4 regions of the Halomonas sp. NyZ770 genome follow, and region 1 is predicted to be linked to each of the others. Evidence: predicted binding sites of a transcription regulator. Region 1 holds the regulator's gene; each other region holds the start of a gene.

The links. The regulator sigma-54, encoded in region 1, starts transcription at its own class of promoters, with help from an activator protein. The targets are predictions, from matches to a motif close to TGGCACNNNNNTTGCTNT.
Region 2: the regulator sigma-54 is predicted to act here: its motif matches at 4,116-4,133, upstream of glnL (nitrogen regulation protein NR(II)).
Region 3: the regulator sigma-54 is predicted to act here: its motif matches at 4,774-4,791, upstream of LG409_RS16150 (NCS1 family nucleobase:cation symporter-1).
Region 4: the regulator sigma-54 is predicted to act here: its motif matches at 4,503-4,520, upstream of LG409_RS17365 (urease accessory protein UreD).

What each region holds. Positions count from the first base shown of each region.
Region 1 is NZ_CP085143.1:1,529,098-1,536,780, forward strand. Features, by position in the region: gene pmbA (metalloprotease PmbA) at 1-1,025, shown strand, start outside; gene LG409_RS06945 (HPr family phosphocarrier protein) at 1,032-1,301, opposite strand; gene rapZ (RNase adapter RapZ) at 1,327-2,259, opposite strand; gene ptsN (PTS IIA-like nitrogen regulatory protein PtsN) at 2,329-2,796, opposite strand; gene hpf (ribosome hibernation-promoting factor, HPF/YfiA family) at 2,801-3,109, opposite strand; gene LG409_RS06965 (RNA polymerase factor sigma-54) at 3,207-4,622, opposite strand; gene lptB (LPS export ABC transporter ATP-binding protein) at 4,728-5,474, opposite strand; gene lptA (lipopolysaccharide transport periplasmic protein LptA) at 5,496-5,999, opposite strand; gene lptC (LPS export ABC transporter periplasmic protein LptC) at 5,996-6,580, opposite strand; gene LG409_RS06985 (KdsC family phosphatase) at 6,581-7,123, opposite strand; gene LG409_RS06990 (KpsF/GutQ family sugar-phosphate isomerase) at 7,158-7,683, opposite strand, start outside.
Region 2 is NZ_CP085143.1:258,896-266,578, reverse strand. Features, by position in the region: gene LG409_RS01305 (tripartite tricarboxylate transporter permease) at 1-459, shown strand, start outside; gene LG409_RS01300 (tripartite tricarboxylate transporter substrate binding protein) at 506-1,474, shown strand; gene ntrC (nitrogen regulation protein NR(I)) at 1,584-3,011, opposite strand; gene glnL (nitrogen regulation protein NR(II)) at 3,004-4,065, opposite strand; gene LG409_RS01285 (DUF4124 domain-containing protein) at 4,252-4,734, opposite strand; gene glnA (glutamate--ammonia ligase) at 4,887-6,293, opposite strand; gene LG409_RS01275 (hypothetical protein) at 6,882-7,499, shown strand; gene LG409_RS01270 (acyltransferase family protein) at 7,592-7,683, opposite strand, start outside.
Region 3 is NZ_CP085143.1:3,495,662-3,503,344, forward strand. Features, by position in the region: gene LG409_RS16140 (bifunctional diguanylate cyclase/phosphodiesterase) at 1-1,902, opposite strand, end outside; gene LG409_RS16145 (LysR family transcriptional regulator) at 2,097-3,002, shown strand; gene LG409_RS16150 (NCS1 family nucleobase:cation symporter-1) at 3,200-4,717, opposite strand; gene LG409_RS16155 (nitrilase-related carbon-nitrogen hydrolase) at 5,331-6,197, shown strand; gene hydA (dihydropyrimidinase) at 6,232-7,671, shown strand.
Region 4 is NZ_CP085143.1:3,768,334-3,776,016, reverse strand. Features, by position in the region: gene LG409_RS17390 (diguanylate cyclase) at 1-1,097, shown strand, start outside; gene LG409_RS17385 (copper chaperone PCu(A)C) at 1,116-1,661, shown strand; gene LG409_RS17380 (PepSY-associated TM helix domain-containing protein) at 1,683-3,047, opposite strand; gene LG409_RS17375 (DUF2946 domain-containing protein) at 3,308-3,703, opposite strand; gene LG409_RS17370 (hypothetical protein) at 3,896-4,234, opposite strand; gene LG409_RS17365 (urease accessory protein UreD) at 4,561-5,445, shown strand; gene ureA (urease subunit gamma) at 5,479-5,781, shown strand; gene LG409_RS17355 (urease subunit beta) at 5,805-6,113, shown strand; gene ureC (urease subunit alpha) at 6,226-7,683, shown strand, end outside.

The DNA.
Region 1 (7,683 bases):
CCGGGTTGGCAGACGCTGCGCTGATGGCGACCCGGATGCCGGATCTCAAGGTGCACCACCCGTGGGCGCTCTCGACCGAGCAGGCCATCGAGCTGGCGCTGCGCTGTGAACAGGCCGGGCGCAGCGTGGACGGTATTCACCAGTCCGAAGGTGCCTCGTTGTCCAGTGGCGAGGGCGTGCGGGTCTACGCCAATAGCCATGGCTTTCTAGGTACCCAAAAGGGCAGCAGCCATTCGCTGTCCTGCATGCTGATCGCCCAGGATGACAAGGGTATGCAGCGCGACTATGACTACACGTCGGCACGCAATCCCGTACAGCTGCGTGACCCGGAGGACGTCGGGCGCGAAGCGGCCGCACGCACCCTGCGGCGGCTGGGTGCGCGCAAGCCGCCCACCGGTACGTTTCCCGTGCTGTTCGACCCAACCCTGGCCGCAGGCCTGGTAGGCCACCTGATGGGCGCGTTGGCGGGCGGGGCGTTATATCGTGAAGCATCGTTCTTGTGTGATCGCCTGGGCAGCCCGCTTTTCCCGGAGTGGATGGGGCTGGAGGAGCGCCCCATGGAAGTCGGCGCCACGGCCAGCTCGCCCTTCGACGCCGAGGGTGTGCAGACCCGAGATAACCGTTTCATCGAGCAGGGCAGGATCGCCAGCTACATGCTGTCTGCCTACAGCGCGCGTCGCCTGGGTATGCAGTCGACGGGGAACGCTGGCGGAGCGCGTAACCTGCGTCTGTTGGCCCCGCTGACACCGCGTCACGAGCTGTTGCAGCAGATGGGGCGGGGTATTTGGGTCACCGAGCTGATGGGGCAGGGGGTCAATGCTGTGACGGGTGACTACTCTCGCGGTGCGGCCGGTTTCTGGGTGGAGAATGGCGAGGTACAGTACCCCATCGAAGAGTTCACCATTGCCAGCAATCTCAACACCATGTTCGCTGGCCTGATGGGGATTGGCGATGATACCGATACGCGTGGCAGCATTCATACCGGCAGCTGGCTGGTGGACGCCATGACGGTGGCGGGCAGCTGACGAGGGTTACTGATCCTCGTCGAAGCGGGCGTCGAACAGGGCCTGGATGGCATCGAGGGCCTGGTCGGCGTCTTCACCTTCTGCGGTAATGGTGAGTGACGTACCGCAGGGGGCCGCCAGCATCAGCAGCGACATGATGTTGGCCGCATCGGCCTTTTGCTGCTGTTTGTACACGTGAATGCGGGCTGAAAACTGCTGGCCGCACTTGACCAGTTTGGTGGCGGCGCGGGCATGAAGGCCGCGTTGGTTGGTCAGCGTTAAGGTTCTTTCAGGCACTCTGGTTCCTTTTTGCCGAGTGATATCAGGGCGACGTCGTGTCGCTGGGAGGGGTGGAAGAAGCGGCATCGACGGTAGCGGGTAATTCGCTCAGCGTGTACTGCAAGCCCAATTCCCGGTGTCTGAGCTGAATAGCGCCAGTGCGCTTGACCAGCGATTGCGCCAGTTGCTCGACCATGTAGACAGAGCGATGCTGTCCGCCGGTACAGCCAATGGCCACGGTCATATAGCTGCGTTGACTGCTTTGGTAAGCAGGTAGCCATTTCTCCAGCCAGGCATGAATATCGTCACGCATGTCATCGACGATGGTGTAGCCGCTCAAGAAGGCCTTGATGTTGGCGTCGCGTCCGGTGAACTGCCGCAAGCTGGGGTCCCAGTAGGGGTTGGGCAGGCAGCGCACGTCGAACACGATATCGGCATCCATGGGTACGCCCCGTTTGTAGCCGAAAGATTCGAACGTCAGGGTCAACTGGTCACGCCGCTGATGAGCAACCTGATCGGTGATGCGGCGGCGTAGGTCGTGTACCGAAAGACGCGACGTGTCGATCAGCAGGTCAGCCAGGTCCCGAATCTCGAGCAGGGTTTCTTCTTCCTTGTTGATGGCCTCTTCCAGGGTCATGTCGCTATCGCGCGTCAGCGGGTGGCGCCGACGGGTGGCCGAGTAGCGCTCCAGCAGAATGCGAGCGTCCGTGGTCAGGTAGATGACCTGAAAACGGATCTGACGCTGGCGTAGTTCTTCCAGCAGAGCAGGCAACTGTTCCAGTGCAGTAGGCAAGTTGCGCGCATCGATGCTGACGGCCAAATGAGTACGCCCCCCCTGTTGACGCAGTTCATCGACCAGCGAGCCCAGCAGCATGGCAGGCAGGTTGTCGATGGCGTAATAGCCAAGATCTTCCAGCGCCTGTAGGGCGATGGACTTACCGGACCCTGAACGGCCGCTAATGATCACCAGCTGCATAGCGCATCTCTCTTGGCTTGAGAAGGAATAGGGGGTTACCGACGGCCTTGCTGCCCGGCAAAGGCTGCGCTAGGCAGCCTGCTCGCGAATCTTATCGGTCAACAGCGTCAGCAGTTCACGCTGGCTGCTGACATTGCGCAATTGCTGGCGTGTGGCTGCGTCGTTCATGATCGTGGCGACCTGACCCAATAGCGCCAAATGCGTATCATCGGCTTCTTCGGGTACCAGCAGCACGAACACCAGATCGACGGGGTCACCATCGATGGCATCGAAGTCGACGGGTTCGGCCAGCTTGAGAAAACCGGCAATGGGCGTGCTGCAGTGAGGACTGCGTGCGTGGGGAATGGCCACGCCATTGCCGATGCCGGTACTGCCCAGCCGTTCACGGCCAATCAATCGACTGAAGACTTCCTGGCTATCCAGGCTGGGCGTGTTTTGAGCGATAAAGGTGCTGAAAAACTCCAGCACCCTTTTTTTGCTGCCCCCGGGCACGTCGTACAGCACGCGCTCCGGGGGGAGAATGGTTTCCAACGTCATCGGGTTAACGCACGCCAGCGCCTTGGGCGCGGGCTTGTGCTTTTTCCTTGTGTTTTACGAGCTGACGGTCGATTTTGTCCGCCAGGGCGTCAATGGCTGCGTACATGTCGTTGTCCAGCGCTTCGGCATGAAGGTCGGCTCCTGCTGCGTGCAGGGTGCAGGCGGCTTGCTGGCGCTCCTTTTCAACAGATAAGGTGACCTGGACGGTCGTGATGTTGTCGTAGTGACGTTCAACGCGTTCCAGCTTTTCGTTTACGTAGTCACGCAAGGCGTCAGTCAGTTCAACGTGATGACCAGTGATGTTTACTTGCATTGACGTGCTCCTTATCCATCGGACTGTACTTCGATTGTAACCCTTTTTGGGCCATTGCAAAGCCCTCGTCGAGAGTTTGTTGGGCGAGAGCGTTTAACTAGCGTAAACGACGGCGCTCACTCGACGAAGGTATACCCATCGACTCACGGTACTTGGCCACGGTGCGGCGGGCCACGGTAATGCCGCCCGCTTCCAGCAGGGTGACCAGACGGCTGTCGGAGAGTGGCTTGCCCGGAGGCTCGTCCTGAATCAGTTTCTTGATGCGTGCTCGAATGGCCGTGCTGGAATGGCTGTCGCCACCTTCCTGGCCGCTGACTTGGCTGGAGAAGAAGTACTTGAGCTCGAACACCCCGCGCGGGGTATGAATGTATTTCTGGGTAGTGACCCGCGAGATGGTCGATTCATGCATCTCCACCGCTTCGGCGATATCGGCCAGAATCAGCGGTTTCATGGCTTCTTCGCCATGCTCCAGAAAGCCGATCTGCCGAGCAATGATCTCGCGCCCCACGCGCAGCAGGGTGTCGTTGCGGCTCGAAAGGCTTTTGATCAGCCAGCGAGCCTCCTGGAGATGCTCTTTCAGAAACTGGTTGTCCTGGCTCTTGTCGGCGCGTTTGATCAGGCTGGCGTAGTCGGGCTGAATACGCAGTCGAGGCAGCGCTTCCGGGTTGAGTTCCAGGTGCCAGCCCTCGTGATCGTGGCGTACCACCAGATCTGGCGTGACATAGCTGTCGTCGGTGATGCCGTAGGCGCTTCCAGGCCTGGGGTCAAGGCTGCGGATTAAACGGATGACATCGTCCAACTGCTCGTCGTCGAGGCTCAGGCGTCGCTTCAGCAAGCGCATGTCGTCCTTGCCAAGGGCTTCGAGAAACTGGCGTACCAGGCGTTTGGCAGGCATCAGCAGCGGGGTGTCTTCGGGCAGCGAGGCCAGCTGCAGCATCAAGCACTCCCGCAGGTCACGGGCAAATACTCCGGTGGGTTCGAACTGCTGAAGGCGCAGCAGGGTGTTTTCGACCTCGCGCTGGCTCAGGCCGTCGTGGCCTTGTGCCTTGAGCCCCTCGCGAATGTCGTTGAGAGGCTGGGTCAGGTAGCCGTTGGCATCCAGCGCATCGATGAGGCTTTCGGCGATGGCATGTTCACGGGAGGAGAAGTCGGTCATGGCCAATTGCCAAAGCAGGTGACCGTGCAGGCTCTGCCCCGCCGCCTGACGCTCGAAGTCCGGGCCTTCGCTGCTGCCGCCCATGCTCCCCATGTCCTGGTACGTGTCGGACCAGTCGCTGTCTACGGAAAGCTCGCTGGGGATGCTGTCTGCCCACTCGGCTTCCTGAGGCTCGCTGACGGCCTGTTCGCCAAACTCATCTTCCTGCTCGAGCATGGGGTTGGCATCCAGCGCCTGCTGAATTTCTTGACGAAGGTCCAGCGTCGATAGCTGAAGCAGCGCAATGGCCTGCTGCAGCTGAGGTGTCATGGTCAGCTGTGTGCCGATGCGCAGTTGAAGAGAAGCTTTCATGACCATCTGAGAACCACTCGTTAATCAGAAAGCTCCACCCTAGAGCGAGTCTCCGTTTGGTGCAAGTGCAATAAGCATGCCACTAAATAAAATGTCTTCGTGGGCCATTGTTTAAAGCCGGAAGTCGGCGCCCAGATAGACGTCGCGTACCTTCTGGTTATTGAGGATTTCCTGGGGGTTTCCACTGGCGATGATGTGTCCGTCGCCAACAATGTAGGCAATATCGCAGATATCCAGAGTTTCACGCACGTTGTGGTCGGTGATGAGGACGCCAATATGACGCTTCTTGAGGGCGCGTATGATCGATTTGATATCGCCCACGGAAATGGGGTCGACGCCGGCAAATGGTTCATCCAGCAGAATGAAGGCAGGTTCGGTGGCCAGCGAGCGGGCGATCTCCACCCGCCGCCGCTCGCCGCCCGAGAGGCTCATGCCCAGGTTGTCGCGAATGTGGGTGATGTGAAAATCTTCCAGCAGAGATTCGAGCTTGGCTTCTCGGCTGCTGCGGTCGAGCTCACGACGCGTTTCCAGAATGGCCATGATATTGTCGGCCACCGACAGTTTGCGAAAGATCGATGCTTCCTGAGGCAGGTAGCCGATGCCTGCCAGGGCACGTTCATGCATCGGCGCCCGGGTCAGGTCGAGATCGTCGATGCCCACTTTGCCAGCATCGGCCTTCACCAGGCCGACGATCATGTAGAACGAGGTGGTCTTGCCTGCGCCGTTGGGGCCTAGCAGGCCAACGACACTGCCTTGGGCAATTTCCAGGTTGATATCCTTGACCACGCGGCGGCGCTTGTAACTCTTGGCCAGATGCTGTGCATGGAGCGTCTTGACCGCTGCAGTGTCGGGGCTGATGGCTGTCACGAGGGGCTCTCTCTATTGCTCGGGCTGTAAGGTCATGCGGATGCGTTGCGGTGCGCTGCCGCTGACATCGGAGCGTGCTTGGACCACCCCGCGGTCGATGAAGTATTCGAGCCGTCCACCCTGGAAGCGATCCCCTTGCTGGGTCAGTTCGGCCTGGTCGATCAGCTCTACACGCCGCTCGGACACATGGTAGACGATGCGCCGCGCCCAGCCTTCCATGGGCGTCGTCTGGTCTTCCAGCTGGTTGCGCAGGTAGGCACGCTCGCCCGTGGCGACGGCCCGGGAGAGCTCGCCCGCCTCGTTGCGATGAATTTCGACACGCTCTCCGCGCAGCTGCATTTCACCTTGGCGAATGTCGACGTTGCCGGTATAGACCGCCGTGCCCGCACGTTGGTCCAGGTCCAGGCGGTCGGCTTCCACTTCAACGGGGGCCTGTTGTTGAGCGGCGGCAGGCAGTACGCCTACCACCATGGGAACGGCAAGGGCGAACAGTGCCGTACGAAGCAGGGCGTTCATGGCGACTCCTGAGAAGATTGGGGGGCGGGCGGATGCACGCCGCGCACGTTATCGATCAAACTGACACGGCTGTCGTCCAGCCAGACATCCATGCGTGAGGCTTCGATGCGTTGAGGTGGCTGCTGCAGTATCACAGGGGTGTCGCTCCAGGCATGACGCTCCAGTCCATCATAGTGCAGCAGGTCGGTATCCAGCTGCCAGCCTTCGTCCGGCGCCAGCAGGCGTGCGGATCCGGCCAGGGTCAGCGCCTGGGAGTCCATGTTCAAGGTGCCGGTGTCGGCAATGGCCAGCCATTCACGCTGCTCGCTGTCGAACAGGGTGGCGCGTGGTGACGTGACGTGGGTCATGGCCGCCTGCGGGGTATGTACCAGACGCGGTGCCACCAAGGATTGCTGAAGCGTGCCGTCTTCACCGAACAGGGTGATTTCGGCATTTTCCAGCACGTGCCCGGGCTCTTGGGCCTGGGCCTCGGGGTCTACTTCACGCTGTTGAGGGGCGCGTGGATCCAGCCACACCAACAGCCCACCCAGGGTGATGACCAGGCCCGACAGCCAGACGCGTTTTCTCACCCTGATGCCCATTCAGACGGAACCGTGCAGATAAGTGTCGAGTACGGCGTCCCAGTGCCCCTGGCTGGTGAGCAGCGTGTCACAGATTTCGCGCACGGCGCCATGCCCGCCCAGGCGATCGGTAATCCAGTCGGCGTGGGTGTGCATGTAGTCGGGGGCGTTGGGCACAGTGATGCCGACGCCGGAGCGCTTGATCGGCGCGAGGTCCGGGAGGTCGTCGCCACAGAACGCAACCTGTTCCAGGGTAATGTCTAACCGTTGGCATAGCCCGCGCAGGGTGGCGAGCTTGTCTTCACAGCCTTGGTAGACATGGCTGATGCCCAGCGCTGCGGCACGCTGGCTGACCATGGGAGAGTCACGGCCGGTAATCAGCGCGACGTGAATGCCGACCCGTTTGAGCAGCTTCAGCCCGTGGCCATCCTGGGTGTGAAAGGCCTTGATTTCGATGCCATCGGCCTGGAAGTACAGGCGGCCGTCGGTCAGCACGCCGTCCACGTCCAGGGCCAGCAGTTTTACACGGCGTATACGATCTAAAAGTGCGTCAGGTAGGGCCATAGAGCCTCCGTATCATCCATCATTGGATCATGGGTCAGATAACGCCGCTTGCCAGCAGGTCATGCATATGCAGAGCGCCAATCGGGCGCTGCTGTTCATCGACCACGGCCAGCGCCGTGATACGACTATCTTCCATTATACGCACGGCTTCGGCCGCCAGAACGTCGGGGCCGATGCGTTTGCCTGGCCGTGTCATGACGTCGTCCACCTTGACGTCGCGCAGGTCGTGAAACTGGTCCAGCGTGCGCCGCAGGTCGCCATCGGTATAGACACCGGCCAACCTGCCCTGGCTATCGATGACGCAGGTAAAGCCGAGCCCCTGGCGGGTGATTTCCAGCAGGGCATCGCGCAGTGGGCTGCCCAGTGCAACCCGAGGAAGCCGAGAGCCATCGTGCATCAGATCACGCACGCGCAGCAGCAGTCGCTTGCCCAGGCTGCCGCCAGGATGCGAGAGCGCGAAATCTTCGGCCGTGAAACCGCGTGCTTCCAGCAGTGCGACGGCCAGCGCGTCACCTAGCGCAAGCGCTGCCGTCGTCGAGCTGGTGGGGGCCAGATCCAGT
Region 2 (7,683 bases), 1.3 Mb from region 1:
CTGCGCGACCATCCCCAGATGCTGTTCACCATCTTTGCCGGCATGGTGGTCGCTAGCCTGATCATGCTGGCCGTAGGCTGGTACGGGCTACGTATCTTTGCCCGCGTCACGGATGTGCCGCAGAACATCGTCATCCCCGTGGTGATCTTTCTCTGCCTGGCCGGCATTCAAGTGCAGGGCTACGGCACGTTTGGCCTGCTGACCGTGTTTGGCTTCGCGATCTTCGGCTATTTCCTGAAAAAGCATGACTACTCCTTCGTGACCTTTCTGGTCGCTTTCATCGTCACACCCATGCTGGAGATGAACCTGCGCCAGTCGGTCATTCTTTCCGGGGGCGACATCGGCATTCTCATGCAGCGCCCCATTGCACTGACGTTTGTGGTCGCCACTGGCCTGCTGGTACTGCACCTGCTGTGGAGCAGCTATCGCCAGTACCGGCAGCGTCGGCAACACGGCTAAACCGAGCAACCTTCACTACCAAGAAAAAACCATCGAGGAAACCACCATGAAAAAGCATCTTCTGACCACCGCCATCGTTTCGGCAGCGCTGACCCTGGCCGCTGGCACCGCCCAGGCCAATGACTTCCCCAGCAAGCCGCTGACCATGGTCGTCGGCTTTGGCGCAGGCGGCAGCACCGACATTCAAGCGCGTGTACTGGCCAACGTACTGGAAGAAGAGCTGGGCCAGCCGGTGAACGTGGTCAACCAGCCGGGTGCTGGCGGTGGCGTGGCCTTGACTCGCCTGGCCAACAATAACGACGAAGGCTACACCTTTGCCTTTGGCACCTCCATGACCATCACCTACGGCCCGCTGGCCACGGAAACCGCCTACCAGCTGGACGACTTCCGCTACGTGGCGGGCGTGACGCTGGGCCAGTCGGCCATCGTGACCGGCGAGAACCGCCCCTTTGGTGACAGCTGGGAGTCGCTGGTGGAATATGCCCGCGAAAACCCCGGCACCAGCTATGCCACGCAGACCGCCCTGGATCGCATGATCATCGAGTACATTGCCCAGCAGGAAGGTCTTGACCTGCGCATCGTGCCCACGGCGGGCGGCGCTGGCATGGCACCGCTGATTCTTTCTGGCGACGTGGACTTCGCCTACAGCGGTGGCACCCACTCCGGCTACGCAGAAACGGGTGAAATGCCGGTACTGCTGAGCCTGGCAGAAGACCGTCTGGTAGCCTTCCCGGATGCGCCCAGCCTGCAGGAAGCCGGTTATGACATCAATCCGGCTGAAATTCGCGTGGTCATGGTGCCCAACAACACTCCGGATGCCCACGTAGAGCGCCTGGCAGAAGCACTGGAAGCCGCTACCCAGGATGAGCGCTTCATCGAGATCACCGAAGAGCGCATTCTGATGCCGGTGGTGTACCTGTCGGAAGAAGACGTCACCCAGACCCTCACCGAGCAGACCGAAAGCTACAAGGCGCTGATCGAAGAGCTGGGCGGCGTACCGGGCGCAGACGACTAAGCTGCCCCGCATGCCGTGAACAGGATGGCATGAAAAAGCCCGCTGACCGTGTCAGCGGGCTTTTTAGTGGTTCCGAGCCGGGATCGCCGAGCCTACGGCGATCAACAGCCTACTCGTCGGCAAGCGCAGGCAGCAGCGTCTTGAGCTTGCGCGTCAAGGTATTGCGCCCCCAACCCAGCAGCTCGGCCGCTTCCCCTTTGCGCCCCCCGGTGTGCTTCAGGGCGGTTTCGATCAGGATGCGCTCGAAGTCCGGCACCGCTTCTTCCAGCAGGTGCGTATGCCCTTCGGCCAGGGCGTGGTCGGCCCAATCCCGGAAGGCCGAACGCCAATCACCGTAAGCGCCCCCTTCCGGCGCGCTGACCGAGCGAAGCTCAGGTGGCAGGTCCTCGATCAGGATCTCCCTGCCAGACGCCATCACGGTGAGCCAACGGCAGATATTTTCCAGCTGGCGAACGTTGCCCGGCCACGGCAGCCGAGTCAGGTGAGCCTCTGCCTCGGTGGTCAGCACCTTGATGTCGGTGGATAGTTCCTTGGCCGCCTCCGCCAGGAAATGGCGAGTCAGGCGGGGGATGTCTTCACGACGCTCGGCCAGGCGCGGCAGGTGCACCCGAATCACGTTCAGACGGTGGAACAGATCCTCACGAAAACGCCCTTCATCCACCAGGGATTCCAGATTCTGGTGGGTGGCAGCAATGATGCGCACATCCACCTTGACCGGCGTATGGCCGCCGACTCGGTAAAACTCGCCATCGGCCAGTACCCGCAGCAGGCGCGTTTGCGTCTCGGCGGGCATGTCGCCAATTTCATCCAGAAACAGCGTACCGCCGTTGGCCTGCTCGAAACGCCCCTGGCGCTGCTGGGCGGCGCCGGTAAACGCGCCTTTCTCATGGCCAAACAGCTCCGATTCGATCAGGTCACGAGGAATCGCCGCCATATTGAGGGCAATGAACGGCTTGCCGGAGCGCGGGCTGTGCTGATGCAGCGCCTGGGCCACCCGCTCTTTACCGGTGCCCGACTCCCCATTGATCAAGACCGTGATATGAGAGTGCGACAAGCGCCCGATGGCGCGAAACACCTCCTGCATGGCAGGCGCTTCGCCGATGATCTCGGCGCTCAGCCCTTCCGGTACGCTGACCGGCCGCTGCCGCTCGCGGGCATGGGCCACCGCGCGCCGCACCAGCGCCAGCGCTTCGTCGACATCAAAGGGCTTGGGCAGGTACTCGAAAGCGCCCCCTTGGTAAGAAGCCACCGCGCTATCCAGATCCGAGTGGGCGGTCATGACAATGACGGGTAAATCGGGATGGGCGGCACGCACGCGGGACATCAGGTCCAGACCGTCGATGCCTGGCATGCGAATATCGGTGACCAGCACGTCCGGCGGGTTTTCCAGCAGCCGAGCCAGCGCCGTATCCGCCCGCTCGATACACTCTACATCCAGGTCGGGTTGCGCCAGCGCGCGCTCCAGCACCCAGCGGATAGCGCGGTCATCATCGACGATAACCACCCGTGCAACATCGGTACGTGTCGCCTCAGTCATGACGCATCTCCGGTAAATTAATAACCAATGGAATCAGTAAACGAAATTCGGTGTGTCCGGGTCGGGAATCGCATTCGATCAATCCTTGATGTTGGTGCAAAATTGACTGAGCAATCGACAGTCCCAGGCCGCTGCCTTCCGCGCGACCTGACACCATGGGGTAGAAGAGCGTTTCGCGAAGCGCATCGGGAATGCCGGGGCCGTTATCGATGACGCCCACCTCGCTGACCAGCCGATGGCGCTCGGCCCCCAGAGTGAACTGGCGGCGGGCACGGGTGCGCAGGGTCAGCGTGGGGGACGGCGTGTCGGCTTCGCTCATGGCCTGTACCGCGTTGCGGGCCACGTTCAAGACCGCCTGAATCATCTGCGACTCGTCGCCAGAGAGGTCGGGCAAGCTGGGGTCGTAATCGCGATGAACGGTGACCTGCGGGTGCTCGGCCAGCAATAGCGCACGCACGCGTTCCAGCACTTTGTGAATGTTCACCGGCTCATGCTTGATGATGCGATTGGGGCCCAGCATGGAGTCCACCAGATCGCGCAGACGATCCACTTCCTCGACGATGATGTGGGTAAACTCCCGCAAGGCCGGATCGTCCAGGTCGCGCTCCAGCAGCTGCGCCGCACCGCGGATACCGCCCAAGGGGTTTTTCACCTCATGGGCCAGCCCGCGGGCCAGTACCTTGATGGTTTCCTGGCGGGTGGTCAGCGCTTCTTCTCGAGAAATCTGCATCAGCCGGTCGCGGGGCTCCACCTCCAGCAGCAGCTCTTCGGCAGACAGCGGCGTCACGGTGTAATCCACCGTCAAGGGTTCACTGTTGAGCGGCGTAATACGCGCTTCGCGTTGGGTGTAAGGGTGAAACGCATCGCGTGCCTTGGCCAGCACGTCATCGATACTCTCATCGCCGCCCAGCAAGGTATCCAGACTGATGCCTTGTACGCGGCTGAAGCTCACCGCCAACAGCGCCTCGGCGGCCGGATTCATCCAGCGAACCCGAAGTTCGCCGTCCAGCAGCAGTACCGCCGTGGTGAGGTGTTCCAATAAGCGCTGATACATGGCGTGTCCTGAAGCGTCGCTAACCGTTGCGTTAGAGATTTAGCTGAGGAATTGCAAAAAGCGCGCCAAGTTACCCAAAACGACGCCATGCACGGCTTGGGGGCAGCCTGCCGGTGCCGCTCGGGCATTTATAGCGCACGGGCAGGGAGATTTAGCCAGCCTGATGCACCATTATAGTGCATTGCATTAATCGGCAATAAAAATCGTCACCTGATCGGTGCGATGTTGAATACGCCCCTGACTGTCCAGCAGCTCTGCCTGCAAACGATGCTGCCCTGGGGGCAGGCCTGCCAGCCAAAAAGCATCGCTGTGCAGAGGAGATTGGCTAAGCTCGCCGTTGACGAGCAGCTGGATCTGGTGGTCCTCGCGCAGCGCAGGGGATACGCTGACCTCCACGGGCGTCATGCCACCGCGCAGCGACGCCCCTGGCGCGGGGGCAACGATGACGAACCGGTCATAAGGCATGAACGGCTGGCCCGGACGCCCCAAAGGCCGTGCCGCCGAAGGCGCGGCTGGGCGGGTGGCGGCAGGCAAGCTGGGCAAGGGCGCCAGCCGCAGCACTTCGCCTCCGCGCTCGGGGTTATCGGTAAACGTGACGTTGCCTTGGGCATCGACGATGCGGTACACCGTTTGCGCCTGGGCAGCGCTTACCCACAGGCAGGCAGCCACGAAAACCCCTGTGGATAATATGGCTGACCATGCAACACGCCGCTTGCTCACCACGCTGTCTCCTCACCTATGCTGCCCATAAAAAAACCCCGCCGAAGCGGGGTTTTGGCTCGTCACACCGCAAGGGTGATCTTAGCAGTCATGCCATCAGCTTAGCAGCTGTAGTACATGTCGAACTCGATCGGGTGAGTCGTCATGCGGATACGCTCGACGTCTTCCATCTTCAGTTCGATGTAGGCGTCGATCATATCGTCGGTGAACACGCCACCTTCGGTCAGGAACGCACGGTCAGCATCGAGTGCTTCCAGTGCTTGATCCAGGCTGTTGGCCACTGTCGGTACGGACTTGCCTTCTTCTGGCGGCAGGTCGTACAGGTTCTTGTCCATGGCATCGCCAGGGTGGATCTTGTTCTTGATACCGTCGATACCCGCCATCAGCATCGCTGCGAACGCCAGGTAGGGGTTGGCAGTCGGGTCAGGGAAGCGAGTCTCTACACGCTTGCCTTTCGGGCTGGCAGTGTAAGGAATACGGATAGACGCAGAGCGGTTACGAGCACTGTAGGCCAGCATGACCGGCGCTTCGAAGCCCGGTACCAGACGCTTGTACGAGTTGGTAGAAGCGTTGGTGAAGGCGTTCAGAGCACGGGCGTGCTTGATGATACCGCCGATGTAGTACAGCGCCATTTCAGACAGGCCAGCGTACTCATCGCCCGCGAACTGGTTCTGACCATCTTTCCAGAACGACTGGTGTACGTGCATACCAGAACCGTTGTCGCCTACCAGCGGCTTCGGCATGAAGGTAGCGGTCTTGCCGTAAGCGTGCGCCACGTTGTGGATCACGTACTTCATTTCCTGAACTTCGTCGGCCTTCTTCACCAGCGTGTTGAACTTCACGCCGATTTCGTTCTGACCGGCGTTGGCCACTTCGTGGTGGTGTACTTCGACAGTCTGGCCAATCGCTTCCAGGGTGTTACACATGGCACCACGGATATCGTGGAAGCTGTCGACCGGCGGAACCGGGAAGTAGCCACCCTTGAGGCGCGGACGGTGACCCAGGTTGCCAGTCTCGACCTTGCTGTCGGTGGCCCAGGCGCCTTCGTCGGAAGTGATCTTGTACATGGATCCTTGAATGTCGGACTTCCAGTGCACTTCGTCGAAGATGAAGAATTCGGGCTCGGGGCCGAAGAACGCAGTGTCACCCAGGCCAGTGGACTCGAGGTAAGCCTCGGCGCGCTTGGCGATGGAACGCGGGTCACGGTCATAGCCCTGCATGGTGGCAGGCTCGATGATGTCGCAACGCAGGATCAGGGTAGCGTCTTCGGTGAAGGGGTCCAGGAAGCCGGTGCCGTCTTCCGGACGCAGGATCATGTCAGACTCGTTGATGCCTTTCCAGCCATTGATGGAAGAACCATCGAACATCTGGCCGTTTTCAAAAAACTCTTCGTTCACGTCACGCGCAGGCACGGTCACGTGCTGCTCTTTACCGCGTGTGTCGGTGAAACGCAGGTCTACCCACTTAACGTCATGTTCTTCGATTAGCGCAAGAGTCTTGGCTGACATAGTGTCCTCCGGTATGAGCGTGGCTTAGAGCTTGAAACAATAAGCTATCGATAAAAGTGTTATTCAACAAATCGTCTACATGCCTTGGCACGTGGCGCGTTTGTCTTTTTTGTTCGCTTTACGTTTGCTTGACCATGGATAACAAATCGCCCAGCGATCATTTCAGACCGGCTATCGTTGTAGCACGCCAAGCGGCTTCTGCCTATGGCCTGCTAGCGACTGACAAACGGCCCATGAAACTGTTCATGAAACTGCCTACGAAGCTGTCACGAAATATAAGCACGTAGCATGCCAACTTTGCACCAATATGGCTTTTAAAAAAATAACAGCATGATTCAAAAAGAAAAAATCATTTTTCACGATGCCTCCTGATGTAGCATTTCCCTACTACGCTACTGCATGAAGCACGTCTCAAGCTCAATATGCACCAAAAAAATACAAAAAATTCCCTTATTGCACAAAATCAGTGCATAGCAAGGCAGTCTATTTTTATACTTTTCTCCACCATTTCTCCTTGCTACGAAAAGAAACCAATGCCTACAATAAATTACAAAACGGAAAGTTGTTACTACGAAGGAAGCCGCTTTCATGGGTACGGTTTGCTTTATCGTCGATGCTTCCGTGGCGGGAGCCTGGCTTCCTCGCCACCTGCGCTCCATTCGTCAATCTGGCCTGGCCGAGCATCTCGTGCCCGTGATCGTGACCGCCGCGTTTCTGGATGAGCGCTTCGCGACCCTGGAGCACCGTTTTCACGCCCACTGCCTCGTCACCCCAGAGAAGAAACTGGGCGCTCGCCTGAATCAGGCGGCGTATGTCAGCCAGGCAGAATGGCTGCTGGTGGCCATGCACAAACAGGTATTGCCTGCACAGCTATGGCCCCTGCTGTACCCCGAGCTGGATACGCAAACGCTGGATGCGCTGATCATCAGCGCGATGACGCCTCGGTTGCCAGAACGCCTGTGGCAGCAGCTACGTGGCCCTAACGCCGCATTGCCCCCTTACATGGCCATCAGCCGAACCTGGCTGGAACGCCTGGGGGGCTTCGACCCCGAGCTGGAGGTCACGGCAATGACCGACCTGCTACAGCGCCTGCATGCCTGCCCTACCCGCCTGAAGACCCTCAGCGGGCAAGCACTGGGGTTGCCGCGAGGCTCTCCACTGAGCGCGTTGAAAGCACGCTTTTCTACCGAAACACCCCCACACTGATCGTCGCCCTCATCCCTTCATCACTCTTCAACGCCTTCCCCAATCCACAAGGCATACTGAACGGCCCCAGCGAGGCTTACCTAACGCCAACCTCATACTTTCAGGCGTTTGCCAAACAGCATGGCGCCCCAGGTGGTGGTGTTCACCGCCTTGTTCAACAGCACCGAGCCCACGCTGGCCACCA
Region 3 (7,683 bases), 2.0 Mb from region 1:
GGTATCGTTGACATGATTGAAGCTATCCAGGTCCAGCAGAATCAGCGCTCCACAGCGCTGGTGGCGATTCAGCTCCTTGAGGGCCACGCCGATTCGGTCGATGAACAGGCGACGGTTGGCAAAGCCGGTCAGCGGATCGTAGAACGCCAACTGATGAATTTCCTGCTCGGCCGCCTTGCGTTCGCTGATGTCACTCATGGTGGCCACATAGTGGGTCAAGCTGCCGTTGCGGTCGTGCACGGCACTGATGGTCAGCCACTCGGGAAACAGCTCGCCGTTCTTGCGCTGGTTCCAGATTTCTCCCTCCCAGCTTCCCGTGGAGAGTACGCTGCGCCATAAGCGTCGGTAGAAGGCGGCATTGTGGCGCCCAGAGCTGAACATGCGTGGGTTCCTGCCCACGACCTCTGCATCACTGTAGCCGGTGATGCGCTTGAAAGTGTCGTTCACTTTCAGGATCGTGCCCCGTGCATCGGTCACCATGATGCCCAAATGTGCCTGAAATGCAGCGGCAGCAATTTGCAGCTCCACTTCGGCGCGTTTTGCGTCAGTTACCTCACGGGTCACGGAAAGCACTCCTTCCAATTCGTCCGGTTGTTGGGTACTGCTCACCAGAGGGCTCAAGGTGGCATGAAAATCGCGCGACTGCTGGCCCAATGGCAGCGAATACTCGAACGTGGCCACCTGACGAGTGCGCTGCACCTGCTGGAACACGTCATCAAAGGCCTGTGCCAACGGCATGGGCAGTACCTCGGCGTAGGATTTACCCAAGGCCTGGGCACTGTCCAGCAGCAGCTTATCGGCATCCAGGGCGTGGATATAGGTAAACCGCCCCTGGCCATCGAAGACGAAAATCATGTCCTGGACGGAATGAATCAACGCATCCAGGCGAACCTGTCGAGCCTGAAGCTGATAGCCCAGCGCCAAGCGGTGCAGGTAATGCCGAGCCACCCACGCCCCCAACGCCCCCAGCAAAGCCATGACACCCGACAGCAACCAGGCACGCTGACGCCAGCTGGCCAACAGGCGCTGAACATCGACCCCCACCACTACCATAACCGGGTAGTCGGCCACACGTTTGACGTGAAACAAGCGCTCTTTGTCATCCAGCGGTGACAGCATGGTGAAGACGTGCAGGCGATCATCGCTGACCAGCCAGTCCCGATAGGCCGTTGCATCGATCTCACGCCCCAGCGCCACGCCTTGGGCAGGTTCCGGATGGCGCGCAATCAGTTTCAGGCTGGCATCGACCAGCGCAACACTCTCGCCCTCCTCGACCCCCATGTGGCTCAACGCAGCGCTGAACATCTCGGGCAACAGCCGAGCAACCACCACACCATTGAACGCCCCCTCGGCAGGGCCTAGCCGCCGCGCATGGTACAGATAGAAGCGCTGATCCAGGGCCGACCAATAAAGCGGCGTGACCACTTCGTCATACGCTGACTGGCTGAAACCTCGAAACAGTGCCGTCTGGCTCAGGTCCCTGCCCGCATGACGGTTGTCGCCACTGCTTACCCAGGCGCGCCCGTCTGCATTCAACACGCCAAGCTCATCGATCAACGGCAGATAGCGCGTCAGGTTCTCCAGCGCTACCTGAACCTGCACCTCACGGTCAGGCACGCCTGCCGTCTGACGTTCGAGCAGCTCTTCGAGCCCAAACAGCGCCTGCGCGCTCTGCCCCAGTACTCCATTCGCCCATTCAGCCACCACGCTGGCGCGGGCAGCAGCCCGCGCTTCTGCGGCCTGCAGCTCTTGCTCGTACTGCCCTTTCAACAGCCAGCCAAACAGTACCAGCATCACGCACAGCGACACGATGTAAATGGCAATGACGCGATGGCGGTAACGACGATGGCGAGGCAGCGTATCAAGGTGTCGGGAGAGTCCATCACTCGGCGGGAGCGACATCATGCATACCTTAGTCAGGCATCCCGTGGGCGCACCTGATAGAGTGAAAAAAGACAGAGGAAGATACACCAGCCCGAGACATGGGTGGGACTGTTGAAGTGTGGCGCGATGTTTTTTTGATGTATATCAATTTTTGGCAAAAACCGTCATCAAAATCCTCATATCGGTATGACCGGCAGGGCAACGAGGCAGCCATGGCATCTCTGGGACAAATGAGCGATTACGAAATACGCCTGGTGCGTATCTTCAAGACCGTGGTGGAGTGCGGTGGCTTCACCGCAGCAGAAACGACGCTGGGCATCAGCCGCTCGGCCATCAGCCAGCACATGAGCGACCTGGAGAGCCGCCTGGGGTTTTCGCTTTGCCAGCGAGGTCGCGGTGGGTTCAGCCTGACCGAAGAAGGCAAGGAGATTTACCAGGCAGGCCTGACCCTGCTGACCGCCCTCGAAACCTTCAAAAGCGATGTCAATGCACTGCATCACACCATCAAGGGCGAGCTGAATATCGGCATCACCGATAACCTGGTGACGCTACCCGCCATGAACGTTACCCACGCCCTGGCGGCGCTGACGGCGCCCAACCATGCGGTGACCGTGAATATTCATATGGAACCCTCGGACGCGGTGATCCGGGGCGTCATGGATGGGCACCTGCACGTCGGGGTGGTGCCTGCCGTGAACCTGCCGACCAGCCTGGAGACGCGCTGGCTTTACGACGAGCCGTCATACCTGTACTGCTCGGCAGAGCACCCCTTGTTTCCACAGGCCGATGAGAGGCTCGAAGCAGGCGACATTGCCCAGTACCCCGCCATACAGCCCCGCTACCCGCTACCGGAAAAAGCCCGCCAGGCCCACGAAGCACTCAACCGTCGAGCCTCTGCGTCAGACCGAGAAGGCGCTGCCTTCCTGATCCTGACCGGACGCTTCATTGGCTTTCTACCCGAACACGTGGCCGCCCAGTGGGTCAGCGCAGGCAAGATGCGCGCCCTGCTGCCCCAGCACTACGCGTATCGCATCCCGTTCGTGCTGATTACCCGCCACGACCGCCGCCCCAACCGCGTGGTGGATGCCTTCCTGGGGCTGGTGAAGGAAGCTAACTAGGCTTTGTAAGAAAAGTCGGCGAGCGATGGCCAGACAAGGCAAAAATCGGCGAAAAGACGGAGTTTACAAGGTGTAAATGAGTACTTTGAGCCGATTTTTAACGCCGTATGGGCGAGCATAGGCAGTTTTCGTACAAAGCCTAGCGGCGCAGCCCGTCAGGCTCTACCTGACAGCTGGCTGCGCCATGCGCTACCGCATCAAGGCTGGCGAGCCGCCTCGCTGGCCATCAGCGGCACAGGGCCTGCCTGGGGAGACGACGCCAGCGTACGGCTGGCGACGTAGTACACCACCGCCCCCAGCGCCGAGCCCGTGAACCAGCCGTAGTCATAGAACCAGTTCATGGTACCGGTCAGCAGCGACAGCAGGGTCAGGCTCACCGGAATGCCGAAGGCAATGAATCCGGCGATATTGACCGCGGGGTAAGCCTGGTGGTCCATGTACAGGCTAGGCACATCCAGGCGCTGGCGTTTGATCAGGAAATAATCCACCGCCATGATGCCTGCAATCGGGCCCAGCAGGCTGGAGTAGCCCAGCAGCCAGTTGGAGTACATCTGCTCCAGTGAAACGCCCTGGCTCACCACCCCCGCCTTTTGCAGCAGGTCGTAGCCCATCAGCAGCACCCCCACGGCGCCGGTCATCAGCACGCCACGGGTTTGATTGATCAGCTTGGGGGCAATGTTCTGAAAGTCATTGGTGGGTGAGACGATATTGGAAGCGGTGTTGGTCGAGATGGTCGCCACGATGATCAGCAGCATGGCCATGATGACCCAGAAAGGGCTGTCGATATAGCCGATCAAGCGCACCGGGTCGGCCACGGTTTGGCCTACCAGAGTTTCCGAGGCGGCGGTCAATACCACGCCCAAGGCAGCAAAGAAGAACATGGTCAACGGCAAGCCCAGGATCTGCCCGACGATCTGGTCCTTCTGGCTCTTGGCGAAGCGGCTGAAATCAGGAATGTTCAGTGACAGCGTCGCCCAGAAGCCCACCATGGCCGTCAGGCCAGCAAAAAAATAGCCATATACCGAAGCCCCTTCCGGGCGCGACGGCGGCTGGGCCAGCAGTTCGGTCATCGACATGTGCGGCCACGCCCACATCATCAGTCCGATCCCCACGGCCAACAGCAGCGGTGCCGCCAGGGTTTCCAGCCACTTGATCGACTCGGCCCCGCGAATCACCACGTACAGGTTCATGGCGCCAAACACGAAGAAACCAATCACCTCGCCGACGCCTCCCAGCGCCGCCCAGGCGGGAAACAGCGCCGACAGCAGCAGGTGAATGGCCAGCCCGCCAAACATGGTTTGAATGCCAAACCAGCCGCAGCCCACCAGCGCCCTGACCAGGCAAGGCACGTTGGAACCCAGGATGCCAAACGAAGAGCGCAGCACCACCGGAAAGGGAATGCCGAATTTGGTGCCGGGAAAAGCGTTCAGCGTCAGCGGAATCAGCACGATCACGTTGGCCAGCAGAATGGCCAGCAGCGCCTCGCCCACGCTCAGCCCAAAGTAGGCCGTGAGCACGCCGCCCAGGGTGTAGGTGGGCACGCAGATCGACATACCGACCCACAGCGCCGCAATGTTCCATTTGCTCCAGGTACGCTCTTTTGCTTCGGTAGGCGCAATATCGTCGTTGAAGCGTGGGCTTTCACGCACATCGTCTTCCACTGCCAGTTCGACCAACCCCTGCTGATCGATCATTCGAGATTTAGCTGCCGTCATCGTTGTCTCCTCAGCCTCGCCATTGCCTTTTTATCTTCAAAGGTTCAACAGGTTGCGCAGCAATAAGCGTGCCCAAAACCACGCGCTCACCGCTAACTCATTGAACACAAAGCTGACCAAACAGACATATATAAAGACGAAGCCCTCTGTATCATTGTTGTTATAGTCACGGGTATTAAAACCTCCTAAACAGGGTAGCGAAATATTCATAAAACGCACCACAAGAATGCAAAACATCAATATAAAAACCAAAAAATAAAACACAAACCATTGATTTAAAAAAAATAAAAATGAAACGCCATAATAGTGCAACACCTCACCAAATTGATAAAAACGGACAATAAAAAACTTAAAAAACAGCAAAAACAGTCACTTGAAAGACAGCCAGGCTTTTCATAAAAACTTCTTGCAAAACGTCTTCAACCAGCGCTATGTTCAAAAAGCTGTCTATCTTGACAGCTTTGCTAACAATTATAAGTTTCGACCATGAGTCGATGTCATGACACGCCTAGCGATCTTTTCCGCCACTCATCGATACCGGCAGAAAAGCCACCCATAGCTGGCCTCCCATCCATTCGGAGGTCGTCGCGTTATGACAAAAGAGGGGTAGTCCATGCAGAAAATGAAGATTGGCCTGATCCAGATGGCCCTGAATACCAGCACCGATCAGGAACCCGGCGCCATTCGTGACGCGATGAACGAAGCGCACCTGCCCATGATTCAGCAAGCCGCCGAGCAAGGCGTGCAGGTGCTGTGCTTTCAGGAAGTGTTCAATCAGCCCTATTTTTGCCCCAGCCAGGACAGCAAGTGGTACGCCGCCGCCGAGCGGGTGCCGGAAGGCCCCACCTGCCAGATGATGCAAAAGCTCGCGGCCGAGCACCGCATGGTGATCATCGTCCCTATCTATGAAGAGACCGAGACCGGCGTTTACTACAACACGGCAGCGGTGTTCGACGCTGACGGTAGCTATCTAGGCAAATACCACAAGACACACATTCCCCAGGTGGCTGGCTTTTGGGAGAAATTCTTCTTCAAACCAGGTAAATCCAACTGGCCGGTTTTCGATACCGCCTACGGCAAGATCGGCGTGTACATCTGCTACGACCGCCACTTCCCGGAAGGCTGGCGGGCATTGGCGCTCAACGGCGCCGACGTGATTTTCAACCCTTCGGCCACGGTGGCCGGTCTTTCCCAATACCTCTGGGAGCTTGAGCAACCCGCCTCTGCGGCTGCCAACGGCTGCTTCATCGCCGCCATCAACCGGGTTGGCACCGAGGCGCCCTGGAATATCGGCGACTTCTACGGCTCCAGCTACATCGTCAACCCACGCGGCAAGATCGAAGCCCAGGCCAGCGCCACGGAAGACGAGCTGCTGGTGCATGAGATCGACCTGAATATGGTGCGCGAGGTGCGCAACAACTGGCAGTTCTTCCGCGACCGACGCCCCGAGACCTACACCCGCCTCACCGACGGTGAATGATTCTGCTGGCTAAACACAACGACAGGAGCGAACCATGAGCTTATTGATCAAGGGCGGCACGGTGGTCACCCACGCCGACACTTACCGCGCCGATGTGCTGTGTGTCGACGGCAAAATCCACGCCATTGGCACCGACCTGGACGTGCCGGAAGGCTGCGAGATCGTCGATGCCAGCAACCAATTGGTGATGCCTGGCGGCATCGACCCCCACACCCACATGCAGATGCCCTTCATGGGCGCGGTGGCCAGCGAAGACTTCTACACCGGCACCGCCGCCGCCATGGCGGGCGGCACCACCACGATCATCGACTTCGTGATCCCCAGCCCCGGTCAGTCGCTGCTGGAAGCCTTCGAGACCTGGCAGGGCTGGGCGGAAAAATCCGCCACCGACTTCGCCTTCCACGTGGCGATCACCTGGTGGGATGAGAGCGTCAAAGAGGAAATGGGCACCCTGGTACGCGACCACGGGGTCAACAGCTTCAAGCACTTCATGGCCTACAAGGGCGCGATCATGGCCACCGATGACATTCTGGTGGAGAGCTTTTCCCGCTGCCTGGAGCTGGGCGCGGTGCCCACCGTGCATGCGGAAAACGGCGAACTGGTCTACCACATGCAGCAGAAGCTGCTGGCCCAGGGCATCACCGGGCCGGAAGCCCACCCGCTTTCCCGCCCACCGCAGGTGGAAGGCGAAGCCGCCAGCCGCGCCATTCGCATTGCCTCCACCCTGGGCGCGCCGGTCTACCTGGTGCACGTCTCCACCAAAGACGCGGTGGATGAAATCGCCTACGCCCGCCAGCAGGGTCACCCGGTGTTCGGCGAGTGCCTGGCGGGCCATCTGGTGATCGATGACAGCGTTTACCAGCACCCGGACTGGGCCACCGCCGCCGCCCACGTGATGAGCCCGCCTTTCCGGCCCAAAGGCCACCAGGAAGCGCTCTGGCACGGCCTGCAATCTGGCAATCTGCAAACCACCGCCACCGACCACTGCTGTTTCTGCGAAGAGCAGAAGGCCGCCGGGAAAGACGACTTCACCAAGATTCCCAACGGCACCGCAGGCGTGGAAGACCGCCTGGCCGTGCTGTGGGACGAAGGGGTCAATACCGGCAAGCTCTCGCCCCAGGAGTTCGTGGCGGTCACCTCCACCAACACCGCCAAAATCTTCAACCTCTACCCGCGCAAAGGGGCGATTCAAGTGGGTGCCGATGCCGACCTCGTGGTCTGGGACCCCAACGGCACCCGCACGATTTCCGCCAAGACCCATCATCAGAACGTCGATTTCAATATTTTCGAGGGCAAGACGGTGCGCGGCATTGCCCGCCATACCATCAGCCAGGGCAAATGGACCTGGCGGGATGGCGAGCTGCACGCCGAGCGCGGCGCAGGGCGCTACTTAGAACGCCCCGCCTACCCCGGCGTGTTCGAGCTGCTCGCAAAACGTGCCGAGCTGAATGCCCCCGTGGCGGTCACTCGCTGAGCCTAGCCCCAC
Region 4 (7,683 bases), 1.8 Mb from region 1:
AGCACCAGGAGAAAATAGGCCAGATACATGCGCGCATCGACATCCCGGTAAACCTGGTGCTGAGCGGTGCCCGGCAGCTGAAGCAGGTGTTTTACGAACAGATCAATCGCTCGATCCATGCGCCGCTGTCGGCGGGCGAGGCGGCCGTGTACGTTTCTGACCATATCGACATGGCCATGGAGATCATGAGCCATGCCTATTCGGTGGCCAATAATCGCCATGCGCGCACCGAAGAAGCCTACAAGCTTTTTTCGCTCACCCAGAGTATCGGCGATGAGCGCGAACGGCAGCGGGCGGCGCTGCTCAACTGGGAAAATGCGCTGATGTTTGCCGTGGCGGCGCAGCAGGAGACCAGCGCCTTGCCCCGCTTGGCCAGCTCCGAATTTGGCCTGTGGTATTTGCACAAGGCGTGCCATGCTTTCGAAGGCGCGCCGGAGATTGCCGTCATTTCGCGACATATCCATCTGGTGGACGACCAATGGATGGCGCAGTTGACGGATGCCGACAGCGCACTGCGCCTGGCCGCGCTGAGCCATATTCGGGACGCGGCGCGCACGATCCTGATGCTGCTGGACGATATTCTGGACCGTGCCTCGGGGCTCGAAGCGGGCCGCGATAGCCTCACTCGCTTGCTGAACCGTAAATTTCTGTCGGTGGTGCTGAACCGTGAAATCGAGTTGGCCCGGCGCTCGGAGAAGTGTTTTGCCTTGCTCATGGTGGACATCGATCACTTCAAGTCGATCAACGATACCCACGGCCATGATGCGGGCGATAACGTGCTGCAACAGGTCGCCAGCATTCTGGATCGCTCTACCCGAGGCGGCGATTACGTGTTTCGGATGGGCGGTGAAGAGTTCTTGATTGTTCTGGTGGATACGGACCCGGACGGAAGCCGCCTGTTCGCCGAGCGGCTACGCCAGGCCGTGGCCAAAGAGCCGATGCTGGCGACGGCGGATACACTGCTGAGCGTTACCGTGAGCGTAGGGCTCACGTTGCACGACGGCCATCCGGATTACCAGTATTCCATGCAGCGCGCCGACCAGGCGCTCTATCAGGCAAAACGCAGTGGACGTAACCGTGTGGTATGCGTCAATTGAAAACAGGGAGTTCATCCAATGATACGCCGTTTGACCTTGGGTACCGCGTTGGCGAGTGCCATGATCATGCTGCAAGCCCCTCTGCTTGCGGCGCACCACGGTGGTGAACACCACGAAGTGGCTCCTGGGCATGCACCGGATATGGTGGTCAGCCAGCCATGGAGTCGGGCAACGCCGCCAGGGGCGGGGGCTGGGGGAGGTTTCGTGACGATCACCAATCAGGGCAATGCCGACGATACTCTGGTAAGTGCTTCCAGCCCGCTGACCGAGCGGGTGGAAATACACACCATGGAGATGGATGGCGATGTCATGCGCATGGCACAACTGCCTGGTGGTATTGAAATTCCGGCCGGTGAAACCGTCACCCTGGCGCCGGGTGGTCTGCACCTGATGTTCATGGAACTCGCGTCACCCATCGTCGAAGGGCAGGCGATTCCTGTGACACTGGAGTTTCGCCATGCCGAGCCAGTGGACATCACGCTCGAGGTGTTCCCGGCAGGTGAATCGCCGGAAGGTGGCCACCACGGGGATGGCCACACACACTCGCATTCCCACACCCACTAGGTGCTGGAAACGGGCGTCTCGCTAGCCAGCGCCAGCGAGACGCCGGGCCTGCAACGGCCGCACGATGCACCAGTCGATGACCAGCATCACCAGCAGCGACGCGCCAACCAGCGGAAACAGCAGCCCGCCGATGACCAGCAGGGCGATGAGCCCGCGGAATACCCGCGTGTCGGCAGGCAGGGGCGGTACGCCCATGGCGCCCGAGGGGCGGCGTTTCCACCACATCACACCTGCCGCCACGCACATCACGATGATGGCCAGACAGACGGCCAGCAGGAGCAGCTGATTGGCCAGGCCAAACTCCTGACCCAGGTGGACGTTGATGCCGAACTCCAGCCAGCGGCCCAAGGGGCCGTAATCGGCGTAGCTCATGTCGATCAGCGGCTCGCCGCTGTACTGGTCGAGATGGATTACCCGCTGTTGGGCCAGGTCATCCGGATAGATGGAGCCGGTGTAGACCCCTGCTGCCGTCGTGGGCAGGTTGACGACATAGCCCTGCTGCAGCCCCAGCTCATCCAGAATGGCCACGATGCTGTTCAGCCCAAGGCGGGGAGTGGGCGCCGCCGGTGGGTTGGACTCCGGCACCTGGGCCTGCTCCAGCGACCAGCTGGTGATGCCTTGATCGCTCAGGTAAGCATTGGACATGGGCACTTCCACGCGCACCCCCGAGGGGTAGCCGAAGTTGTTGCCATTGGCCCACTGGTTGACCTGCCCACCCCAGACGCCCGACCACGGCATGCCGGTAATGGCCAGAAACACGATAAACCCACCGATAAAGATCCCCAGCACCGCATGCAGGTCACGCCAGAACACCCGGCTTTTGGGTTTGCCGCGCACGCTCACCACGCCGCCGCTGCCCTGGCGCGGCCACCAGAGGTAAATCCCGGTAGCGACCAGCAGGATCGACCAGCCCGCCGCTATCTCGATCAGCTTGCGCGGGGTTTGTCCGAAGAACTTGAAGCTATGCAGGTAGCGCACGGTCCACATCACCGTGCCCCGGTCGTCCAGCGAGCCCAGTACCTCGGCGGTATAAGGGTTCACATAGACCGCCAGGCGTTCGCCAGACAGCGTGTTGACGGTGATCTCTGCCGAGCTGTCGGGCGTGGCGGGGGACGTGTATTTCACCGCCGTGCCTGGGTACTCCTGCAGTGCCGCACTGACCTGCGCGGCGGGGGGCTGGGCGGCCTCCTGTACTGCTACGCGTTTGAGGTCGGCGTGAATCACGGCATCCAGCTCATCACGAAACAGGTACAGGGCGCCTGTCAGGGAGAGGGTGATCAGAAAGGGCAGTACCAGCAGCCCGGCATAGAAGTGCCATCGCCAGACGGCGCGATACAGATCCAGCGCGGCTTTGCGCGCCGGGGGAGATGCGGAAATAGTCGACATGTGAGTGCTCCAGAGCCGCTGCATAGCGGCGAGCAGCGACACCTCCCGGAGGAGGCGTTGCCACTGGGTAACAGGTAGGCAAGGCACTAAGAGGGTGTCTACAAACTACTGCGCTAGGCCATGCGGCGTTGAAATCAGCCTCAAAATGCTCATTTACACCTCGTAAACTCCGCTTTTTCGGCTGATTTCGCCTTGCCTGACCGTCGCTCGTGACATTTGTAAACACCCTCTAAGCGTGCCTACCCCGCGCAGTCATGGGGTTAACTGGCCTGCAGCAAGGGGGGAGCACGAGGGCACGCGTGGGGGTAATCGAGCCACACCACCGTCCGTTGGGAGAACGTGCTTGGCAATGGCGACGCATCGATAAACGCCCTGCTGCCAATGGCGGGAAGGTGGTTGGGTGCCGAGGGTGACTGCTGCCAGACACCGCAGTAATCACACTGGTGGTGCCAGTGCTTCAGTGCGTGTGAAGAGGAGGGGGTAGGGTCGGAGTGGCTGAGACACAAGGCATGCTCGTCATGGTGGGCATGACCTGACGCGTGAGATGCCTGCAGTTGGGAGAGCAGCGGCCCGGCAAACAGCAGGTAGATCGCGACGAACGCCAGATAAAGCGCTGCGCGATACCAAAAAGAGTCTGCTGAGCGGAAGTAATGCATCTACTGGTTACGCATGGTGGGCTTCATGGTCGTTTTGACGAAACAAGGGCGTCATCGTATCGGAAGTCATCGTATCGGGGATCATAGTATCGGAAAGAGTCCCGTGGTTGACGGACCCTTATGCGGTGAATTGACGCGTCATCCTGTATGTTTCCTGGCGCCAAAAGCTCTACACCACTGCCAAACCCACCGTTACTCAATCGTGTAGTTGGCTGCCCCAAGCCCTGCCTCACTAAAGCGGATTTCGACAGGAAATTCCGAATGGCAGCCCTGAACCACCCACAGCTCTCGCCAATACCGAGCACCCTCACTCCCTTGAGGCATCGCCAGCACGTAAGGTTGAAACGACTCAGGCTGCTGGCAACCCAGCGTGGCCACTTTGGCCGCCACGCCCAGCATCGCATCCTGGATCAACTGCTGGTTAGAGAGAGTGCCCTCCTGAAGCGCGCCACTAGGTAACGATTGTGCGGCGACATGAGTGCTCAGCAGGCCGAATAAAAACGCGGCAGATAGACGAGCGCATAGGGTCATGGTTGTTGTTCTCGAGGGCGCGTAATGGCGAATTAGCTGACTTTACCTCAGCCTTTTATTTTTAAGCAAAGCATGATGGGTATTTTAAGCAAAGAACGATGGGTGACGGGAGGAGCACCTCCAGGCACTTTATTTATCGTCGTGTTGTTCTAATTTGGTGCAAGTCGATCTTTTTGTGATCTCTTTTGGTGCTTTGAGAGGCCGAGTCTCTCCGCAATGTGACGAGCGGGTACCCGCAGCGACTAGGAAGTATCGCTTTTCACCATTTTGGCGCATTCCTTGCATTTGTAAGCCAATGATTTATCCACAAGGAAGCGACAGCGCCCATGATATTGAGCGAACTCGCCCTGCCCGCTGCTGGTTCCGGCCACCGCTTTGACGCCGAGCGCCGCTGGGCCGCCTCGCTGGCCCTGAGCTTTGCCAACCGCGATGGCGTGACCCGATTAGTGCAGGCGCGCCACCAAGGGCCGCTACGCGTGCAGCGCCCCTTCTACCCGGAAGGCAGCCAGGAAGCGTGCCACGTTTACGTGTTGCACCCGCCCGGCGGGCTGGTGAGCGGTGATGCGCTGACCATCCGTGCCCATGTAGAGCGCGGCGCCCACGCGCTGCTCACCACGCCCGCTGCCAACAAGCTTTACAAAGCCGACAGCCAAGGGGTCGCCTGGACCCAGCTCACCGAACTCACGGTGGAGGCGGGCGCTACCCTGGAGTGGCTGCCTCAGGAGACCATCGCTTTTGACGGCTCAAAGGGCCACCAGCGCACCCATATCGCGCTGCACGGTGATGCCCGCTGCCTGGGCTGGGAAGTGATGGCGCTTGGCCGCCCGGCCAGCGATTTACCCTACGTTTCCGGGCAGATCGAGCAGCACTTCCGCCTGACCCTGGACGGCAAGCCGCTATGGCTGGAGCGCCAGCCGCTGGACCCTGCACACCCGCGCTTCGTGGGCCGCTGGGGGCAGGGCGGCGCGACGGTGCAGGCCACGCTGTGGGCCGTGGGGCTCGATGATGCCCCAGCGGCCATCGAAGCACTGCGCGAGGCGCTGCCGGATAACCCCCGCTGGGCAGTGACGGAACGCCATGGCGTACTGCTGATGCGCTATTTAGGTGCATCCCGAAACGAAGCCTGGGCCCTGTGTGAACATGCCTGGCAGCTACTACGCCCGCGCTGGATCGAACGCGATGCGCATACCCCGCGTATTTGGCTAACCTGATTGGCAACACCTCGATGATGCTGGAGACACTCCATGGAACTGACCCCAAGAGATAAAGACAAGCTGATGCTGTTCACGGCCGCCCAGCTCGCCGAGCGGCGCAAGGCGCGCGGCCTGAAACTCAACTACCCCGAGGCGGTGGCGCTGATTAGTTTTGAAATCATGGAAGGCGCACGAGACGGCCGCAGCGTCGCCGACCTGATGAGTTACGGGCGCGAGATCCTCACCCGTGACGATGTCATGGAAGGCGTGGCCGAGATGGTCGATGAAGTGCAGGTAGAAGCCACCTTCCCCGATGGCACCAAGTTGGTCACCGTCCACACCCCTATCAACTAACCGTCCACCGCTAGGAGAGCGCCATGATTCCCGGTGAGTATCAGTTGCACGAAGCGGATATCGAGCTGTGTGCGGGCCGCGAACGCATCACCGTAGAGGTGGCCAACACCGGCGACCGCCCCATTCAGCTAGGTTCCCACTACCACTTTGCCGAAGCCAATCCGGCGCTGGTGTTTGACCGCGATAAAACCCGTGGCTACCGGCTGGACGTCGCCGCAGGCACCGCCATCCGCTTCGAACCCGGCCAAACCCGCGAAGTCACGCTGATTCCGTTCGTCGGCAAGCGGGAAATCTACGGCTTCCGTGGCGATGTGATGGGGCCGCTCGATTAGCCAACGGATTAATAAAGAACAACCGACGGTAGGGCGGTCATCGTCTGGGTGACTGGTCACACAGACGATGACCGCCCAGCACTGGACTCAACGCTTGAGGCAGAGGCAATACATGAAACCGGTAAACAAGATCAGTCGGCGCGCCTACGCCGATATGTACGGCCCCACGGTAGGCGACCGCGTGCGCCTGGGCGACACCGAGCTATGGATTCAAGTCGAAAAAGACGCCACCCACTACGGTGAAGAAGTGAAGTTCGGCGGCGGCAAGGTGATCCGCGATGGCATGGGCCAAAGCCAGCGCCAGGATGCCTCGGTGATGGACACCGTGATCACCAACGCGCTGATTCTCGACTGGTGGGGCATCGTCAAAGCCGATGTGGGGCTGCAAAATGGCCGCATCGCCGCCATTGGCAAGGCGGGCAACCCCGACACCCAGCCCGATGTCGAGATCGTCATTGGCCCCGGCACCGAAGTGATTGCCGGTGAAGGCAAAATCCTCACCGCTGGTGGCATCGACGCCCATATCCACTTCATCTGCCCCCAGCAGGTGGAAGAAGCGCTGATGAGCGGTGTCACCACCATGCTCGGCGGTGGTACTGGCCCCGCCACGGGCTCCAACGCCACCACCTGCACCCCCGGCGAGTGGCACATTGGCAAGATGCTCCAGGCCGTGGACGACCTGCCCATGAACATCGGCCTGCTCGGCAAAGGCAACGCCAGCCTGCCGGAAGGCCTCGAAGCGCAGCTGGAAGCGGGCGCGATGGGCCTCAAGCTGCATGAAGACTGGGGCACCACCCCCGCCTCCATCGATACCTGCCTGAGCGTGGCGGAAAAGTATGATGTGCAGATCGCCATCCACACCGATACGCTCAACGAATCCGGCTTCGTGGAGGACACCCTGGCGGCCTTCAAAGAGCGCGGCATCCACACCTACCACACCGAAGGTGCAGGCGGCGGCCACGCCCCGGACATTCTCACTGCCTGCTCCAAGGAGTACGTGCTGCCGTCCTCCACCAACCCCACGCGGCCCTACACGGTAAACACCATCGACGAGCATCTCGACATGCTCATGGTCTGCCACCACCTGGACCCCAATATTCCCGAAGACGTGGCCTTTGCCGATTCACGTATTCGTCGCGAAACCATCGCCGCCGAGGATATCCTCCACGACCTGGGCGTGATCTCGATGATCGCCTCCGACTCCCAGGCCATGGGCCGCGTGGGTGAAGTGGTCTGCCGCACCTGGCAAACGGCCCATAAAATGAAGGTGCAGCGCGGCCTGTTGCCGGAAGATGAAGCGCTGGGGGCCGACAACCTGCGCGCCAAGCGCTATATCGCCAAATACACCATCAACCCCGCCATTACTCACGGCATCGCCCATGAAGTTGGCTCCATTGAAGTGGGCAAACTGGCCGATTTGGTGCTGTGGAAGCCCGCTTTCTTCGGCGTCAAACCGGCGCTGATTTTGAAAGGCGGCATGATTGCCGGAGCGCCCATGGGCGACCCCAACGCCTCGATTCCCACGCCGCAGCCGGTGCACTACCGCCCCATGTTCGGCACCTTTGGCCGG